Regions from separate parts of the Mesorhizobium sp. M6A.T.Ce.TU.016.01.1.1 genome, predicted to be linked through region 1. Evidence: riboswitches for the same ligand, from Rfam matches in the RefSeq annotation. Region 1 holds a riboswitch; each other region holds the start of a gene.
What was found. A riboswitch is a leader RNA that binds a small molecule or an ion and turns the genes downstream of it on or off. The one in region 1 is predicted to bind thiamine pyrophosphate.

Region 1 (4,354 bases):
GCGAATAGCGCGGATGGCAAACGGCATCGCCATCACCGCGTTGACGGTGACGACCATGACAGGGGCGATCGCGAAGACGTCGCTGACGGTACGCAGGAGCAGAAACCAGCCGGCGCCGATGACGATGGGCGGCACGACGAGCACGAAGCCGGCGCCGGTATCGGTGGCATGCTCGAGCAGCGTCTTGGCGCCGACGCGACGCTTCAGGGCCAGTGCCCGTCGTCCCATGACGAGCGACAGCGACAGCGCCACCGAAAGCAGCGCCGCCAGCAAGGCGAGCACTGCGCTGGTCAGCGTCGCTTGCCGCACAGCGCTCTCGCCCGCCAGCCGGCCAAGATCGGCGCCAAGGCCCGACATCACCGTGGCCGCCATCGGCCCGGCGACGAACAGCAATGCCAGAACGATCAATGCTGCGTTCAGCACGGTCTCGCCGACGCTTGCCGAAAGATACCGGCGCGGTGCCACCGACAGGTTGGCATCGCCGACGGTGTTGGCGCCGAGCCGCATCAACACCAGCACCACGACGAAGGTCAGCGCGATCTGCAGCAGTGTCAGCGTCACCGCGCGGGCAGGATCGAAATCGAAACGCAGCGCCTGGTAGATAGCGACCTCCAGTGTCGTCGCGCGCGGCCCGCCGCCCAGCGTGAGCACGATGGTGAAGGATGTGATGCACAGCATAAAGACAAGCCCGGCGACGCCCGGCAGCGCCGCCCGCAGCGTCGGCCATTCGATCAGCCGGAAGGCGGGTCTGGCGCCCATGCCGAGCTGGCTCGCCAGCCGCCACTGGTCGGCCGGCACTGTCCCCAGCGCTTCAAGGAACAGCCGCGTTGCCAGCGGCAGGTTGAAGAAGACGTGGGCGACGAGGATGCCGGACAGGCCGTATATGCCCGGCCAACCCTGACCGCCAATCGCGCTGAGCAGGCCGGCGAAATAGCCGGCACGGCCATAGAGGGCCAGAATGCCGAGCGCGGCGACGATGGCCGGCAGCGCCAGCGGCACGGCGAAGAGCTGCAGGATCAGGCCGCGGCCAAAGAACCACGGATGCCGCGACAGCGCCCGCGCAACGAGCAGCGCCGGCAGGACGGACAGCAGTGTCGACAGAAGCGCTTGCCATAAGGTGAAACGGACAACGCGGAAGAGATAGGGGTCGAAGGCCGACGCGGCGCCGGACGGGTCGCGGGCGCCTTCGACGATGAGCCCGGCGAACGCTCCACCGATCAAAAGTGCTATTGCCGCAAGCGCGAGAATGCCAGCTGTGACGCGGGAATCCGATGATGGCGCGCGTTGCACGCTAGACCACCAGATTCGAGATTCTTAGCGAGGATTGCGTTCCTTCGCGCCCCCCTCTGTCCTGCCGGACATCTCCCCCACGAGGGGGGAGATTGGCAGGTTCAGCGCTCCGCTCATTCCGGCAATGTCGGAGATTGGCGAAAGCCGGCATGATGGCCGATCTCCCCCCTCGTGGGGGAGATGTCCGGCAGGACAGAGGGGGGCGCCGTAGAGTGATCATCGTCAATCAGAAGCTACTTGCTCATCACCGCCAGCCATTCGTCGACCCAGGCCTTGCGGTTGGCGGCGACCTCTTCGGGGCTGAACAGCAAGGCCTTGGTCGGCTTGACGAGCTTGTCGAAGGCTGGGTTGAGCGGCTTGTCGGTCTTGCCGGCAGGAAACATCCAGTTGGTCTCGGGAATGACGTTCTGGAATTTCGGACCGGTCATGAAGGCCAGGAACTTTTCCGCCAGCGGGTTCTTCGCACCAGTCGTGGTGATGCCGGCAACCTCGATCTGCAGGTACTCGCCCTCCTCGAAGGACGCCGCCTGATAGCGTTCGGTGTTTTCGGCGACCATGTGATAGGCCGGCGACGTGGTGTAGGACAGCACCATCGGCGCCTCGCCCTTGGTGAACAGGCCATAGGCCTCGCTCCAGCCCGGCGTCACGGTGAGCACCTTTGCCCTGAGCTTCGCCCAGGCTTCCGGCGCCTTGTCGCCATAGACCGATCTCACCCACAACAGCAGGCCGAGACCGGGCGTCGAGGTGCGCGGATCCTGGATGACGATCTTCTCATCGGCATCGCCCTCGACCAATTCCTTCAGGCTCTTCGGCGGGGTCTTCAGCTTTTCGGTGTCGTAGACGACGGCGAAATAGCCATAGTCGAACGGCACAAAAATATCGTCGCTCCAGCCGCCCGGCACCTTGACGTCCGATACCGGGCCATGCGGCGAAAACAGGCCGGTAGCCTTGGCTTCCACCGTCAGATTGGTATCGAGGCCGAGCACGATGTCGGCCTTGGTCGCGGCCCCTTCCAATCTGACGCGATTGAGCAGCGCGACGCCGTCGGCGACCGCAACGAAATCGAGAGTGCAGCCGCATTCCGCCTCGAAGGCCTTCTTGACCGCGGGGCCTGGACCCCAGTCGGCGGTGAAGCTCTCATAGGTATAGACGGTGAGTTTCTCCTGCGCGGATGCTGGCCCGGTGCCGAGAACGGACGCGGCAAGCAGCATTGCCGAAACAAGAGAGTATGAAAACGTGCGCATCGGCGCCTCCTTCGTTCGCATTGAAAGGAATTGAGGCGTCGGGCTGTCCGAAACGTCTAATCCCTCCGCCGGTACAAACCGGATCAGGTTCAGCGGGTTGGCATGGTTGCCTCTCAGCTGGTCCGCGAAGATCGCGTCCAGCACCCCGTTAGAGCGTTTCGACACATAGGCCCGGCCGAAGTGCTGCGCAAGCTGAAGTTTGCAGGGCATCTGGAGCGCGGCCTTCCGTTTCGCAAGCAGGGCTGGTAAGGGCCACGCATATGAGCAAATTCACCATCCTGCTTGGCGGCGATCTTATCCGCACGCCGCTGCTCGACCGCCAGGTCGAAGGCTCCCGTGTCATCGCCGCCGACGCCGGCATCGGCCATGCCCGGACGCTGGAGCTGACGCCGGAACTCTGGGTCGGCGACTTCGATTCGGTGCCGGCGGACTTGCCGGACGATCTGGCCGCCGTGCCCCGCCAGGTGTTTCCGGCAGAAAAGGACAAGACCGACGGCGAGCTGGCTATCGCCGCTGCGCTCGAACGCGGCGCGACCGGGCTCGTGCTCGCCGGCGCGTTCGGCGGCAAGCGCACCGACCACGCCTTCCTGCACCTCGCGCTCAGCATCCGGCTGGCCGAGGCAGGCATAGAGGTGCTTTTGACCAGCGGCGCCCAGGAAGGCATCCCCTTGCTTCCCGGAAAGACCGGCTTCGACTACGCCGACAGCACGCTGTTTTCGATCCTCGGCTTCTCCGACCTTTCCGGCTTGACCGTTACCGGCGCCAAATGGCCGCTGAACCACGTCGAGGTCGCGTTCGGCTCATCGCTGACCATTTCCAACGAGGTCAAGGGCCGGCTCGAAATCGCGCTGGGCAGCGGCCGCGCGCTGTTGCTCGCCCATCCTTTTCCCCTACCTGAAAGCTGACATGGCGCCGCCACTTCTCAATCTCGACGGGATAAGGCTGACTTTTGGTGGCACGCCGCTGCTCGACGGGGCGGAACTGACAGCGTCGGCGGGCGACAAGATCGCTTTGGTCGGCCGCAACGGCTCGGGCAAGTCGACGTTGCTCAAGATCGCTGCGGGATTGATCGAGCCGCAGGACGGCGAGATGTTCCGCCAGCCTTCGGCGACAGTGCGCTACCTGCCGCAAATGCCAGACATGGATGGTTTCGCCAGCGTCCGCGCCTATGTCGAGGCGGGGCTTGGACCCGCCGATGACCCCTACCGCGCCACCTATCTGATGGAGCATCTCGGCCTGTCCGGCGAGGAACGACCGAACGACCTGTCCGGCGGCGAGGCGCGGCGCGCTGCCCTTGCCCGCGTCATGGCGCCGGAGCCCGACATTCTCCTCCTCGATGAGCCGACCAACCATCTCGACCTGTCGGTCATCGAGTGGCTGGAGGAGGAGCTTGCCCGCACCTCTTCGGCGCTGATTGTCATCTCGCACGACCGCCGCTTCCTCGAGCGCGTGTCACGCGCCACCGTCTGGCTCGACCGCGGCCAGACCCGCCGTCTCGACAAGGGTTTTGGCCATTTCGAGGAATGGCGCGACACGGTGCTGGAAGAAGAAGAGCGCGAGCAGCACAAGCTCGGCCGCCAGATCGTGCGCGAGGAGCACTGGCTGCGTTATGGCGTGACGGCGCGACGCAAGCGCAACATGCGCCGGCTCGGCGAGTTGCAGACCATGCGCCAGCGCTTTCGTGGCCATCGCGGCGCCGAGGGCGCGGCGACCATGGTGGCCAGCGACGCCGCCGAATCCGGCAAGCTGGTGATCGAGGCCAAGAACATCGAGAAGAGCTTTGGCGACCTCACCGTGGTCAAGGGCTTCTCGACCCGTAT
Region 2 (4,354 bases), on a different contig from region 1:
GACCTAACCCTCGAGGGTTACGAGCCAGTCAGATCATATGTCGGAGAGGCCTATTACTCGTCTCGGGGCTTTTCACTCGATCACGGCGCAGGCCTGACGATTTCCGGCATCACCGGCAGGCTGGCTTTTGTAGTCGTCCTGTCCGCCGTGGATCATCAATGCCTTGCCTCGTATTGCCGTTTCTCCACCGTCCAGTTTGACCATGCTGTTGAAAGCCTGGGCACGCAAAACGCCGTCGGCGCCGACTCGCTGATTTGGCATGTCGCCCGCGTGCGGGCCTTTTCCAGTGAGATATCCATGTTCGGCATTCGTCGGATTGAAGTGCCCACCTGCCGAGTCATGGCCGGTCTGATGGTCGCACTTTCCGGTTTCATGAACATGGAACGCGACCCATTCACCCGCCGGCAGTCCTGTTACCTCCAACGCGATCAGCACACCCTGCGCCGTCTCGGTCAGCGTGGCCGTTCCGTTCTTCTCGCCAGCCATGTTGACGAATTCGGCTTTCGCGGTCGCGGTGTCCTGAGCCGCTGCAGGCATCGCGACCGCCAGCGCCAATCCTGTTGTTGCAAGCAATTTTTTCATCCACTCAGCCTCCGGTTGTCCAAGGACCCCAAACAACAACGGGGCCTCTTCGTTCCATTTGGGAATGGAGTTTGTCTCCGGCGCGGCCGCCAGAGAAGCGGGGGTGATGCGTGGAACTCGATAGTCTCCGTGTCATGGAGTGAAGTTTCACGACGTGATTACACCAATTCGAAGAGTTCCGCGGTTTGCCAACCTGCCAGCAGCATGATGACAACGCCAACGAGCCTGAGAAGCGTCTTTTCTGCGATTGACTTCACTACCAATCCGGCCATCGGCGCTGCGACTACGCCGCCAACGATCAAGCCGGCAACGGAGAGTAGATTTTCCGTTAGCTCTCCTGCCTCCTCCCAATGGCCCGTTAGTAACGCAAACAAGAAGGTCAGAGACACCGACAACGTGATGAGGAACTCGCTGGCATTGACCGTGCCAATAACGTAGCGGGGCGTGCCGCCAAAACCGAGAAGGCCCGTCGTTACGATGGGTCCCCATCCGCCGCCCCCTGCGGCATCGAGAAATCCACCACCTAGTCCAAGGGGAGGTACCACGCCTGGAGGGACCGGATTGCTTGGGATCCGCCGGAATGACCGGAACAGGAGCCAAGCTCCGACGAGCGCAAGGTATGTGGTCACATACGGCTTCATGACGGCTCCTTCAAACGAGGTGAGCACAAAAGCGCCGAGAACGCCGCCGATCACGCCAAATGGCATCAGCCGCCAGAAAAGCTTCCAGTCAATGTTGCGGTGATAGAGGTGAGCCGAACCTGAGGCCGCAGTGGTAAACAGCTCAGCCGCGTGAACTGAAGCCGAAGCGTGTGCAGGAGACACGCCAAACCCCAGTAATGTTGTCGAGGAAACCACGCCGTAGGCCATGCCGAGAGCCCCGTCCACAGCTTGAGCTACAAACCCCACGAACGCAAAAAGAAGGAATTCTTGCATTTGGCTCTCCAACAAAGTGCGGGTCGTAATTGGCGATAGAGAAACTCGCTACCTACAACGTATGCGATTATATCTTCACGCTTCCACAATTCACCAAACGCGTGGCATCGATAATGGTGACGACGAACGGAAAACGATCCGCTCGACCGACGCCTTTCCCATACCTTCACAGTCATTTAGTTTCTCAGAATATTGAGGGCGATCTCGGACAGGACGCCGGATTGGCATTCTTTTTCTGTTTTGCTCAGATGCCCCTGCGGGTACCTGAACCTCCTCTGACCCTGAGGTTTCACGGGCCGGACGCAGACTTGCAGCTCCACCCTTTATCTGTTTAATTGCCGCCATCCACAGGGGTGCTCCGTATCGTCGGGGCTGAGAGATGGGCTGCAAGCCCGTAAACCCTAGAGCTGATCTGGATAATACCAGCGGAGCGAGGCGGGCGATGTTTTCTGGCGCACAGATTTTTCTTTTTCCGATGTCCGGCGATTTCGTGGGCCCGCCCGAGGACCATATCACGATCGACCTCACGGTCGCGGCCAACGGCCCGACCCCGCGCTGATCTTTCGCGCCGGAGGTCTCGCATGTCTCAGCTCTTCTCCGCCGCGCCGCGAATCGCAGCCTTGTTCGCCAAGGTCGGACCGGCCTTGCTATCGGTCGGCACGCTGGTTTTGGCTTGGGAGCTCTATGCGCGCATTTCGGGCATCTCGCCCACCACGCTGCCGGCGCCGTCACGAGTCCTCGCCCAAGCCATCCAGCAGCGCCAGGCGCTGTTCGACAACACCGTGCCGACCATCAGCGCCACATTGGCGGGTTTCGCCTGCTCGCTGGCCGTTGCCTTCATCCTTTCGGTGCTGATCGACTTCTTCAAGCCGCTGCGCCGCGCCCTGTTCCCGGTATTCATTATCAGTCAGATCCTGCCGCTGGTGGCGATCGCCCCGCTGGTCGTTCTTTGGTTCGGCTTCGGGCTGACGCCGAAAATCATGCTGGTCGCGCTCCTGACTTTCTTTCCCATGCTGGTCGCGCTGGTGCAGGGTTATGAATCGACGGATCGGGACATTTCGGCGCTTCTGAGTTCGATGGGCGCTTCCCGCATGCGCATTTTCCTGCTGGCCCGCCTGCCCTCCTCGCTGCCCTATTTCTTCGCCGGGCTGCGCATCTCGATCACCTATGCCGTGGTCGGCGCCATCTTCGCGGAATATGCCGGCGCGGCCAAAGGGCTCGGCATCTACATGCTCAACGCCAAGAACAATTTCCGACCCGATCTCGTGCTCGCGGCCGTGCTGGTCAGCGCGTTGCTCACGCTGGCCCTGTTTGCCGCCACGGTGCTGATCCAGCGCGCCGCCATGCCATGGGAACGGCTCGATGCCGCGCGAAAATCATGAACAGGCGGCTGGAATTGCGCCAGATCAGCAAAAGTATTGGCGATGTCGACGTGCTTGCCGGCATCACCCTGCATGTCGAGCCGGGCGAATTCGTTTCAATCCTCGGCCCCTCCGGAGCCGGCAAATCCACGATCTTCAGGTTGCTGACGGGCGGTCTCGAAGGCCACGACGGCGGCATCGACTTCGACGGGCGGCCACTGGCCGACGCGCGCCGACCGTTTGCCTTCATGCCGCAGCACGACGCCCTGATGCCCTGGCGCACGGTTATCGACAACACCGCGCTCGGCCTGGAAGTCCAGGGCATGTCCCGTAAGGCGGCGCGCGACAAGGTGGCGCCGCTCTACGGCGAATTCGGCCTTGCGGGCTTCGAGCAAAAGTATCCGGCGCAGCTTTCGGGCGGAATGCGCCAGCGCGCCGCGCTGTTGCGTACCGTCGTTCAGGACCGCGCCATGCTGTTGCTCGACGAACCGTTCGGCGCACTCGACGCCCTCACGCGCACCGGCATGCAGCGCTGGCTTCAGACGATGTGGGACCGACACCGCTGGACCGTCCTGCTGATCACCCACGATGTCCGCGAGGCGGTCTTCCTGTCCGACCGCATCTATGTGCTGAGCGGCCGCCCTGCCCGCGTGCTGCGCGAAGTCGCCATACCTCTTCCGCGCCCGCGCAAGGATCTTGCCTCGCCGGAAGCCAGCGCCATCGAAGCCGACATCCTTCATACGCTTCTCGATCCACAGCCCGCCCAAAGGACATGACCATGCTTTCAAGACGCCTCTTCATCGCTGCCGCATTGATCACCGGGCTCGGACCCGTCACATCCGTCTGTGCCCAGCAGACTGTCACCGTCGCTCTCGACTGGACGCCGAACACAAACCATGTCGGACTCTATGTCGCCCGGGCGAAAGGCTTCTACGCTGAGGCCGGGCTCGACGTGCAGATGCTGCCCTATACCGACACTGCGGCCGGTACGCTGATCGCCAACCGCGTGGCCGATTTCGGTATACTGGGATCCATAGGATTGTTCACCCAACGCACGGCCGGCGCCGACCTCGTCGCCACCTACGCCATCATGCAGACGGAAACCGGCAGGCTGGCCTTCAATGCGGACCGCGCCGATATACAATCCCCCAGGGACCTGGACGGCCTGACCTATGGCGGTTTCGGCAGCGCCTGGGAGAATGCGCTGATCGGCACCATCATCCGCCATGACGGAGGCGAGGGCAAATTCGAAACGGTGACGCTTGGCACCTCTGCCTATGAGGCCTTGGCCAATGGCGCAGTCGATTTTACGCTCGAAGTCTACACTTGGGAGGGGATCAAAGCGGAGCTTGACGGCAAGGCCCAGCGCGCCTTCCGCTACGCGGATTTCGGCGTGCCCGACCAACACACCAATTTCATTGGCTCAAGCCAGGCCTACCTCGAAAAGAACAAGGACACGGCAACTGCGTTCATCGC
Region 3 (4,354 bases), on a different contig from region 1:
GGAGATGCGCATGGAGCAGAATTTCGGCCCGCACATCGAGCAGAAATGCGCCACTTTGTGCGCTTCCTTGGGCAAGGTCTGGTCGTGGAAGGAGCGTGCTGTTTCGGGGTCGAGCGACAGGTTGAACTGGTCCTCCCAGCGGAACTCGAAGCGCGCGCGGGAAAGGGCATTGTCCCTGACTTTCGCCGCCGGATGCCCCTTCGCCAGATCGGCCGCATGGGCGGCTATCTTGTAGGTGATGACGCCTACCTTGACGTCGTTGCGGTCGGGAAGGCCGAGATGCTCCTTCGGCGTGACGTAGCAAAGCATTGCGGTGCCGAACCAGCCTATCATGGCGGCGCCGATCCCTGAGGTGATGTGGTCATAGCCAGGCGCGATATCGGTCGTCAGCGGTCCAAGCGTATAGAACGGCGCCTCTCCGCAGACGGCGAGCTGCTTGTCCATGTTCTCCTTGATCTTGTGCATCGGCACGTGGCCCGGGCCTTCGATCATCACCTGGCAGTCCTTCGCCCAGGCGACCTGCGTCAGCTCGCCGAGCGTTTCCAATTCGGCGAATTGCGCTGCGTCATTGGCGTCGGCGATCGAGCCTGGACGAAGCCCGTCGCCGAGTGAAAAGGACACATCATAGGCGCGGCAGATGTCGCAGATTTCCGCGAAATGCTCGTAGAGGAAGCTCTCCCGGTGATGGTGCAGGCACCATTTGGCCATGATCGATCCGCCGCGCGAGACGATGCCCGTGACCCGGTCTACGGTCAGCGGGATGTAGTGCAGCCGCACGCCGGCGTGGATGGTGAAATAGTCGACACCCTGTTCGGCCTGCTCGATCAGCGTGTCGCGGTAGACCTCCCAAGTCAGGTCCTCGGCAATGCCGTTGACCTTTTCGAGAGCCTGGTAGAGCGGCACCGTGCCGATCGGCACCGGCGAATTGCGCACGATCCATTCGCGGATGTTGCGGATATTGCGGCCGGTCGACAGGTCCATCACCGTGTCGGCGCCCCAGCGGATCGCCCAGACCATTTTTTCGACCTCTTCGGCCATTGACGATGTGACAGCGGAGTTACCGATGTTGGCGTTGATCTTGACCAGGAAATTTCGCCCGATGATCATCGGTTCGCTCTCTGGATGATTGATGTTGGCGGGAATGATCGCCCGCCCGCGCGCCACCTCGTCGCGCACGAATTCCGGCGTGACGAAGTCCGGGATCGCCGCGCCGAAGCTCTCACCGTCGCGCTCAAGCTTGCCGCGCACGATCTCGCGTCCAAGGTTCTCGCGGATAGCCACGGACTCCATTTCAGGCGTAATGATGCCGGCGCGCGCATAGGCAAGCTGAGTCACCGCCTTGCCGGCCTTGGCCCTGAGAGGCCGGTTGCGAATGGGGAATTCCGGCGTCAGGCGCTCGCCCGTGACGAATCCATTGTCTTCCGGCCGGACATGGCGGCCGTCATAGGCCTCGACATCGCCGCGAGCCGTGATCCATTCGTGGCGAAGCCGGGCAAGGCCCCTTTCCATGCTGGTTTCGACAGTCGGGTCTGTATAGGGGCCGGACGGATCGTAGACGGTGACGGGTGGCTCGCCGGCAGTCGGATGAACAGAGATTTCGCGCATCGGCACCCTGATCTGGGGGTGGAGGAGGCCGGGCTTGTGGATTTTCCGCGAGGCGGGCAGTGGTCCCGTCGACACGGCGGGGGTGAGGGCATTCATCGTGAGGCTCCTTTGCTCATGCATTGGAGACCCAGTTCTGTGCCGGAAGGATGAAAAGACGCTTCTGTCGACCTGCCGAAACAGGACCTCGGGCATAAACTCCCGCAAAGCGCTTGCACCGTCCCTACGCCAGTATGAACTGGATCAGGTTCAACGGGTCACTGCGCCGCGAAAGCAAGCAGTATCTCAGCCCCTTGCCGGGACTCCCCTGGTGAATGCGTCAGGTTGGACGGGCCGACGCTATCTTGTCAAGCGCATTCGGGCGCCTTCGGCCGGTGGCGATGACCGGCGGCCTGTCAAAACCGGGCGGAGAGCTCGCGCATGCATCGGGGACAAGTCACGCCCCGGAGACCAGGGCTGGAATGGCCAAAGCCTCTTTCGCTTCGTGAAGGATGGAGAAACTGTATCGGCCATGTGCGTCGAGATCCACCGAGTAGCTCAGGCGGTCACGGATGTGGTTATCCTGGTCCAAGGTGACGATTCGCGGCTTCAGCGAGGTGATTTGCACCTCGTCCAGGTAGATGGAGTTGCAGATAATGATCTGGTCGTCGGGCTGGCAGGTGCGGGCGGCCGCTCGATTCAGGATGCAGCATCGGCGGCGTTCCCGATACCAATGATATCTTGCGGGCAACTTATGCAATCACCGGCTTCGTAAAACCCGACGGCGGCGGCCGTGTCCTGGCGCTGAGGATGTGCCGCTGTTCCAGCAGAGAAATCGCATGGGCCGCGGAGTTTTCGCTCTGCGTGGACGAGTTGACGCAATCGTTTAGCTTGCTTGCAGTTCGTACGACCGCCTTTGAAAGCAACTAAGCTATTGCATGCGGCGATCGATCGCTACATATCCGGCCGCCATTATCCGAGTATTGATCCGCCTGCTGTTGGCGTTGCCGTACATGGCAATCCCTGCGGGGTCGTCGGCGGCCGGATCGGCCGTGCCCTCCAGTCTGAATTCCCCTGCCGAAAACTTCCCTGGCTTGGCTATGCATGCGGTAGATGAGATCGCCGCCTACCGCGACCTGGTCGAGGAAGGCATCGACGCGAAGAATATCGCCGCCCAGTTCGGACAGTCTGGTTATCGCCATGCGTCAGCGGCTCAGACTTGCGGTCTCGAGAGCGGCCTTGCGGGTCACCTCCCTTATGATTCAGATGTTGGAAGACGGCTTCTCGTTACCAATAGAAATGGCGACTACGGAACGCGATCGCGGCCATCAGGAAACACCTGTCTTCGGCTCAACCTCGACATGGCGTCCGATCGACCGCAGATATACAGCTATCTCGTCCATGAGATGATCGCGTTCGCCGTAGATTTCAGCAATCCTACGCAGCTGTGGCTCGACGGCCCTCCGTTGCGCCGGCGTCAAATCAGCATCGCCAAAGACGTATCCCAAGTTGCCAATCGCGCAAATGTTGCAGCCGGCGTCCGCAACTGCTTGCACGAATGCGGGAATGTCTTTTTCTTGCATGGTCTTCATGTCGAATCTCTCGTGAATGGCGAGCTCGCGCCCCCATGCTGCCTTTTCAGCGTGTCCTCTGGGCGGCGCAAGCCTTGAGCGTGGTTGTGCCCGGGCAACCTCGACTATCCCGTCTGCCACGCTCTTTAGAGTCGGTGGGGTCTGGTGATCGCAGGCTGGGCCACTCAAAAGCCTGCAAGAAGAAAGTCATGGCGACCATTGCTCAAGATCGCAAGGGTGCGTGCAAGACCTTCCGTTGGCAGTCATGCACGCCCACTCAGAGAGAGTCCGGCCGCGGAAATTCTCCCTTATTCGTAAGAAAGCTCATTGAGCAACTGGGCATTGAGCAACTGGGTCTCACGTCGCGGGTCTCGTGTGCTTCACAGCCGAAAATAGGGTACCGCCGTGGCAATTCTCGAAAAGTGCAGGTTACCTCGTTCAGGACACGGCGGATTGCCTTCCGACGGCACCCTTGCTGCAACGTGCGACCTAACGAGACATATCTCGTTCGCGTTCCCTCGACCTGTCTTCGTATTGCTGCTTGCCCTGCGATTTCAGGCCCTCTGCTAGCTCCTCGGCCGCTCTTTGGCCTGCAATGTCACTATTCAAGATCATGTCCGGCATCCCTGGATGGTGATAACCGTAACGCGCATGCAGCTTCCCTCAAGCGCAGCGCGTATCCGTCGATTAGTTTCGTCGTCCGGAACCCGAAGCCCTTATCCGGCCTGGTGTATCCATCATTCAACCGGTATACCGTTCCAAACTTTGGCGGACCATTTACCTCAGGCATGATCATCTCGCGTGACATTGTTTTTTGGCGGCGCCATCATCGCACGTGGCATTTTCTAAAAATCAAGACGTGTTAATTTGTAAAATCAGGGATGTGGCCGCGCCCGCTGCGAGGATTTGCAGGTAGCTCTTCAGCTCCAACACGATGTGTGAGGCGGCGGTGGAAAAAGGCAACCGACTTTTAATTGGCGGTACTCACTTCGGAAGCGCTGCAATCGATCCTGAGGATACTAGTGATCGCGAGCGCCCAATGCGTCCGCCGTTGGATCCAGGTGACCTCGCCGCTCGCTCCGCGTTCGGCGCCCGTCGCAGAAAGGTAATCGCGCAATTGCTGCACATGCGCCTCGCGGACGTAGGCGTGGGATTCACGTCCGATTTCCAATTGATCGCGGCGTCGACCCGTCCTTTGATGA
Region 4 (4,354 bases), on a different contig from region 1:
CGAGGCCAACGACACGGCCATGAAGATGATCTGGTACCGGTCGAATGCGCTCGGCCAGCCGGCACGCAAGAAGATCATCAGCCGCATTCGCGGTTATCACGGCGTCACCATCGCCTCGGCAAGCCTGACCGGCCTGCCCAACAATCACATTTCCTTCGACCTGCCGATCGCCAGTGTGCTGCACACGTCGACGCCGCACCATTGGCGCGAGGCGCTGCCAGGCGAGAGCGAAGAGCAGTTTTCGAGCCGGCTTGCCGACGACTTGGAAAAGCTGATCCTGGCCGAGGGCCCGGAAACCATCGCCGCCTTCTTCGGCGAACCGATCATGGGCGCCGGCGGCGTCATCGTTCCCCCGGCCGGCTACTGGGAGAAGATACAGGCGGTGCTGTGGAAATACGACATCCTGCTCGTCGCCGACGAGGTCATCTGCGGTTTTGGCCGAACCGGCGAGATGTTCGGTTCGCAGACCTTCGGCATCAGGCCTGACATCATGGTGCTGTCGAAGCAGATCTCTTCCTCCTACCTGCCGATCTCGGCCCTGCTGATCAACGAGAAAATGTTCGAGCCGATTGCCGACGAAAGCAATCGGATCGGCACCTTCGGTCATGGCTTCACCGGCGGCGGCCATCCCGTCGCGGCGGCGGTCGCGCTCGAGAACCTGAAGCTGATCGAGGAGCGCGACCTTGTCGGCAATGCGCGCACGGTCGGCGCGCATATGCAGAAACGGCTGCGCAACCTCGCTTCGCACCCGCTTGTCGGCGAGGTGCGTGGCGTCGGCCTGATCGCGGCGGTCGAACTGGTCGGCGATAAGGTGACCAAGACGCCGTGGGAGACGGCCGGCGCGCTGGGCGGGCTTGTCAACGGCTTCATGCAGCAGAACGGCGTCATCTCGCGCAACATGGGCGACGCGCTGGCCTTCTGCCCGCCGCTGATCATCACCGAGCCCCAGGTCGATCAGATGATCGACGCGTTTGAAAGATCGCTCGAAGCCGCGGTCAAGCAGGTCGGATCACAGAGCTGATCAGGTCGTCCAAAGCCAGAGCTGAATGGGCCTTGGTGATTGGCGAAGCCGAAGCGGTATCCAATCTCCCCCCTTGCGGGGGAGATGTCCGGTAGGACAGAGGGGGGTGTGAAGGATCGCCAACTTTCGACTTCAGCCTTGCCAACCCGAATCAGCTTGAGGGCGCGGCTGCGATCGATTGACAGGTCGGAGGGAAGCACCCCCTCTGCCTGCCGGCATCTCCCCCGCAAGGGGGGAGATCGGCAGCTTCGGCGGCGCCGCCAAGCTCGGTAATTGGTCTGAAGCGATTGCTGGGAACGATTGCCCTGGGCCACACTTGAACATCCGTTGCGCGGGTGCTACGTCGCCCATATCGACAGGGGCGCTCCGTATTGCCGGGGCTGAGATGGTGGGTGCAAGCCTTCGGTCCCTCAAGCTGATCTGGGTAATGCCAGCGGAGCGAGGCGACCATGTTTTCAGGTGCACAGATTTCCCTGTATCCGATGTGCGACGATTTCGTCGGCGTCATCCTTGGGGCGCTTTCGGCGCTCGATCCGTATCGACCGAATTTCCGCATCGAGACCGACGACATCTCGACGCTGATCGTCGGCCCGCCGGAACAGCTTTTCCCGGCCATGCGCGACCTCTTCGCATCGGCGGCGGCGAGTGGCGTGCATTGCGTGTTGTCGGCGACGGTGTCGCGCGGCTGTCCGGGCGAGCCTGACGATCCGATCTGCACACCGATTTCCGGCAGCAGCCACGAGCTGTCCCTGGCAGAGCGCATCGGCGCGGCGCGGGCGCATGTCGACAGTGCGAAAAAGCTCGGACAGGAGGTCGCCGCGCAGTTCTCGCTCTATCCGCTCGGCAAGGGCCATCACATGGACGAGATCTACGGCTGCATCGACTTCCTCAAGACTTCGGGCGTCTTCGACAGGTCGAAGAATTTCTGCACCAAGCTGAGAGGCGATGCCGGACCTGTATTCGCGACGCTGTCGGAAGCCTTCCTTCGCTTCGGCGCGCCGCAAGGCCATGTCGCGCTCGACCTCACCGTGTCGGCGAACAGCCCGAGCCCTTGTTAGGGCGTGTCGATATTCGGGGTGATGCCGGCCTGCGAGCGGCGGTTTCCTGCGATACTCACGCACCCAAAAAGTGCGCTCCGTTCCCGTTCTCGGACCCCACCATTCTCGGCTCGGCGACGACGTCGATCGGCCGGCCCTCGGCCGCCGCGTTCACCGCGGCGGGATCGCGCTCAGGTGATGTCTCAGTTTAACTTGCGGCTCACGACCCAGCCGACCTTGTGCAGTGCCGACCGCCGTTGATATGCTCGATCATTCCGTCAGCGGGGAAGGATGTTCGATATCTCGCGTCGCGACCTGACACTTGGCGCAGCCGGTGCTCATGCTGCGTTTGGGCTCCACAAGCCGATCACGTTTGTCGACGCGGCCCGCGCTCAACACGCCGTCGCTCAACCTTTCCGAAAATACAAGGTTGGCGACATTGAAGTCTTTTCTCTGATTGATGGCATGCGTGACGTTCCCCTGCGGGAGGGTATGGTCAGGAATGTCAGCGTCGAACAGGTCAAGACGGCGTTGCGTGGTGCCGGTTTCCCGACAATCAGGCGCCCCTGCGGTTTATCGTCATGGCGCTAAAGCTGCGCGATCAAGTGGTCCTGATCGACTCGGGTACCGGCGGTCATCCGATTTATGATGAGGGGAACGGCCGGCTATTCGAGAGCATGGCTGCGGCGGGCCTTGACCCCAAGGCAGTCAAGACAATCCTGATCTCCCATCTGCACGGCGACCACATTTATGGCCTCATGAACAATGAGAGCAATGCGCAGGTCTTCCCGGATGCCGACATCGTGGTGCCCGCCGAGGAATTGAAATGGTGGACGCGCCCGGGAGTCGAGTCGATCGATCTCGGACCGACGCGCAAGGGCCTCGCTCAGCGCATTCAGGCTACGGTGGCTACGTGGAAAAACGTCAGGACCTTTGAGGGAGAACCAGAACTCCTACCTGGCGTGCACGCCGTTCAGGCCCCCGGCCATAGCCCGGGAATGGTCGCGCATCTGGTCACCTCGGGCGGCAAACAGCTCCTGATCAGCGCTGACGTGGTCAATCTTGCGCCCCATGTTTCAACAAATCCCGAGTGGCAGCTTGCTATCGACCAGGATCCGCAAATGGCCGTCGAAACGCGAAGGAAGATCTTCGATCGCGCGGTCGCCGACAAGCTCACCATTTCGGGTACTCACTGGTTGATGCCGAACGTCGGCACGTTGTCCAAGGATGGCAACGGCTACGTATTCGCAGCCGACGGGTAATATCACAGTACCCGCTGCCAACTGGACGACGACGGCTGCCGTGCCGGACGAACCGGTCGGCGTCAGACGTCGAACGCAGAACCAAGCGAGAGCGATAATCTTGGCTATCAACGGGTCGCTGCGAGATCCGAAATGGCGTCTGGAACGACCACCAGCTTGCCGACGAAATCCTTGGCGATGAAATCCGCTTGGGCGCGGTGGAAATCGGAGAGCCTGTAGACGCCGCCGACCAGCGGCCGGATCTTCTTGTCTTCGATGTAGCGAACAATACGGCGGAAGTCGTGCCGCGTGCCCTGGCTCGAGCCGTGCAACTGCAACTGCTTGAGATACATGGTGCGCAGATCGAGCTGCACGACCGGGCCGGCAATTGCGCCGGCTGTGGTGTAGCGGCCTTCGGGCCTGAGGATGCGCAGCAGATCGTTGAAGATCGCGCCGCCGACCAGATCGGCAACCACGTCGATCGGCTGGCCGCCGGTTGCCTCATTTACCGCAGCCGGCAGGTCGGTCACACCCCGGGTGATCACCGCCTCGGCGCCGATGTCGAGCACGGCCTGTTCCTTGCCCTTGCCGACGACTGCATAGGGGACGGCGCCGCGCGCCCGCGCCAGCTGCACGATGCCGGAGCCGACGCCGCCCGACGCGCCGGTGACCAGCACGCGCTCGCCGGCCTTCAATGCGGCACGTTCCAGCATCTGCTCGCCGGTGAGATAGGCGCAACAGAAGGTGGCGAGTTCGACATCGGTCAACTCGGTGTCGACGACATGGGCGTTCTCGGCCGGCACGGTCTGATACTCGGCATAGCCGCCGTCACGGCCGTGGCCCATATAGTCGATGTCGGCGAGTGAATCGTCGTCGCGGTTGTAGATGGAGAAGTCGACCATCACCCGCTCGCCGATACGGTCCGGCGAGACACCATCGCCGACTGAGACGATGTGGCCGACCGTGTCGGTGCCCTGGATGCGCGGGAAGGTCAGCGTGTTGCCCTGACGCCGCCAGGTCGATACGGCGGCAGCATCTTCCTCCGTGCCATAGGC

Region 2: it holds a riboswitch for thiamine pyrophosphate, as region 1 does, so the genes downstream of both, EOC94_RS21510 (ABC transporter permease) here and thiB (thiamine ABC transporter substrate binding subunit) in region 1, are expected to answer to the same signal.
Region 3: it holds a riboswitch for thiamine pyrophosphate, as region 1 does, so the genes downstream of both, thiC (phosphomethylpyrimidine synthase ThiC) here and thiB (thiamine ABC transporter substrate binding subunit) in region 1, are expected to answer to the same signal.
Region 4: it holds a riboswitch for thiamine pyrophosphate, as region 1 does, so the genes downstream of both, EOC94_RS20560 (YkoF family thiamine/hydroxymethylpyrimidine-binding protein) here and thiB (thiamine ABC transporter substrate binding subunit) in region 1, are expected to answer to the same signal.

Annotation. Positions count from the first base shown of each region.
Region 1 covers NZ_RZTJ01000001.1:313,266-317,619, reverse strand. The annotation lists gene thiP (thiamine/thiamine pyrophosphate ABC transporter permease) at 1-1,290, opposite strand, end outside; gene thiB (thiamine ABC transporter substrate binding subunit) at 1,524-2,534, opposite strand; TPP riboswitch at 2,578-2,692, opposite strand; gene EOC94_RS01610 (thiamine diphosphokinase) at 2,795-3,439, shown strand; gene EOC94_RS01605 (ABC-F family ATP-binding cassette domain-containing protein) at 3,441-4,354, shown strand, end outside.
Region 2 covers NZ_RZTJ01000012.1:128,585-132,938, forward strand. The annotation lists gene EOC94_RS21500 (superoxide dismutase family protein) at 73-582, opposite strand; gene EOC94_RS21505 (sulfite exporter TauE/SafE family protein) at 741-1,517, opposite strand; TPP riboswitch at 1,857-1,969, shown strand; gene EOC94_RS21510 (ABC transporter permease) at 2,099-2,899, shown strand; gene EOC94_RS21515 (ABC transporter ATP-binding protein) at 2,893-3,654, shown strand; gene EOC94_RS21520 (ABC transporter substrate-binding protein) at 3,651-4,354, shown strand, end outside.
Region 3 covers NZ_RZTJ01000018.1:54,571-58,924, forward strand. The annotation lists gene thiC (phosphomethylpyrimidine synthase ThiC) at 1-1,701, opposite strand, end outside; TPP riboswitch at 1,805-1,921, opposite strand; partial or broken gene EOC94_RS25790 (aspartate 1-decarboxylase) at 2,039-2,296, opposite strand; gene EOC94_RS25795 (hypothetical protein) at 2,910-3,173, opposite strand.
Region 4 covers NZ_RZTJ01000011.1:126,981-131,334, reverse strand. The annotation lists gene EOC94_RS20570 (aspartate aminotransferase family protein) at 1-1,021, shown strand, start outside; TPP riboswitch at 1,369-1,480, shown strand; gene EOC94_RS20560 (YkoF family thiamine/hydroxymethylpyrimidine-binding protein) at 1,471-2,079, shown strand; gene EOC94_RS20555 (hypothetical protein) at 2,350-2,649, shown strand; gene EOC94_RS20550 (MBL fold metallo-hydrolase) at 2,640-3,320, shown strand; gene EOC94_RS20545 (alcohol dehydrogenase family protein) at 3,428-4,354, opposite strand, start outside.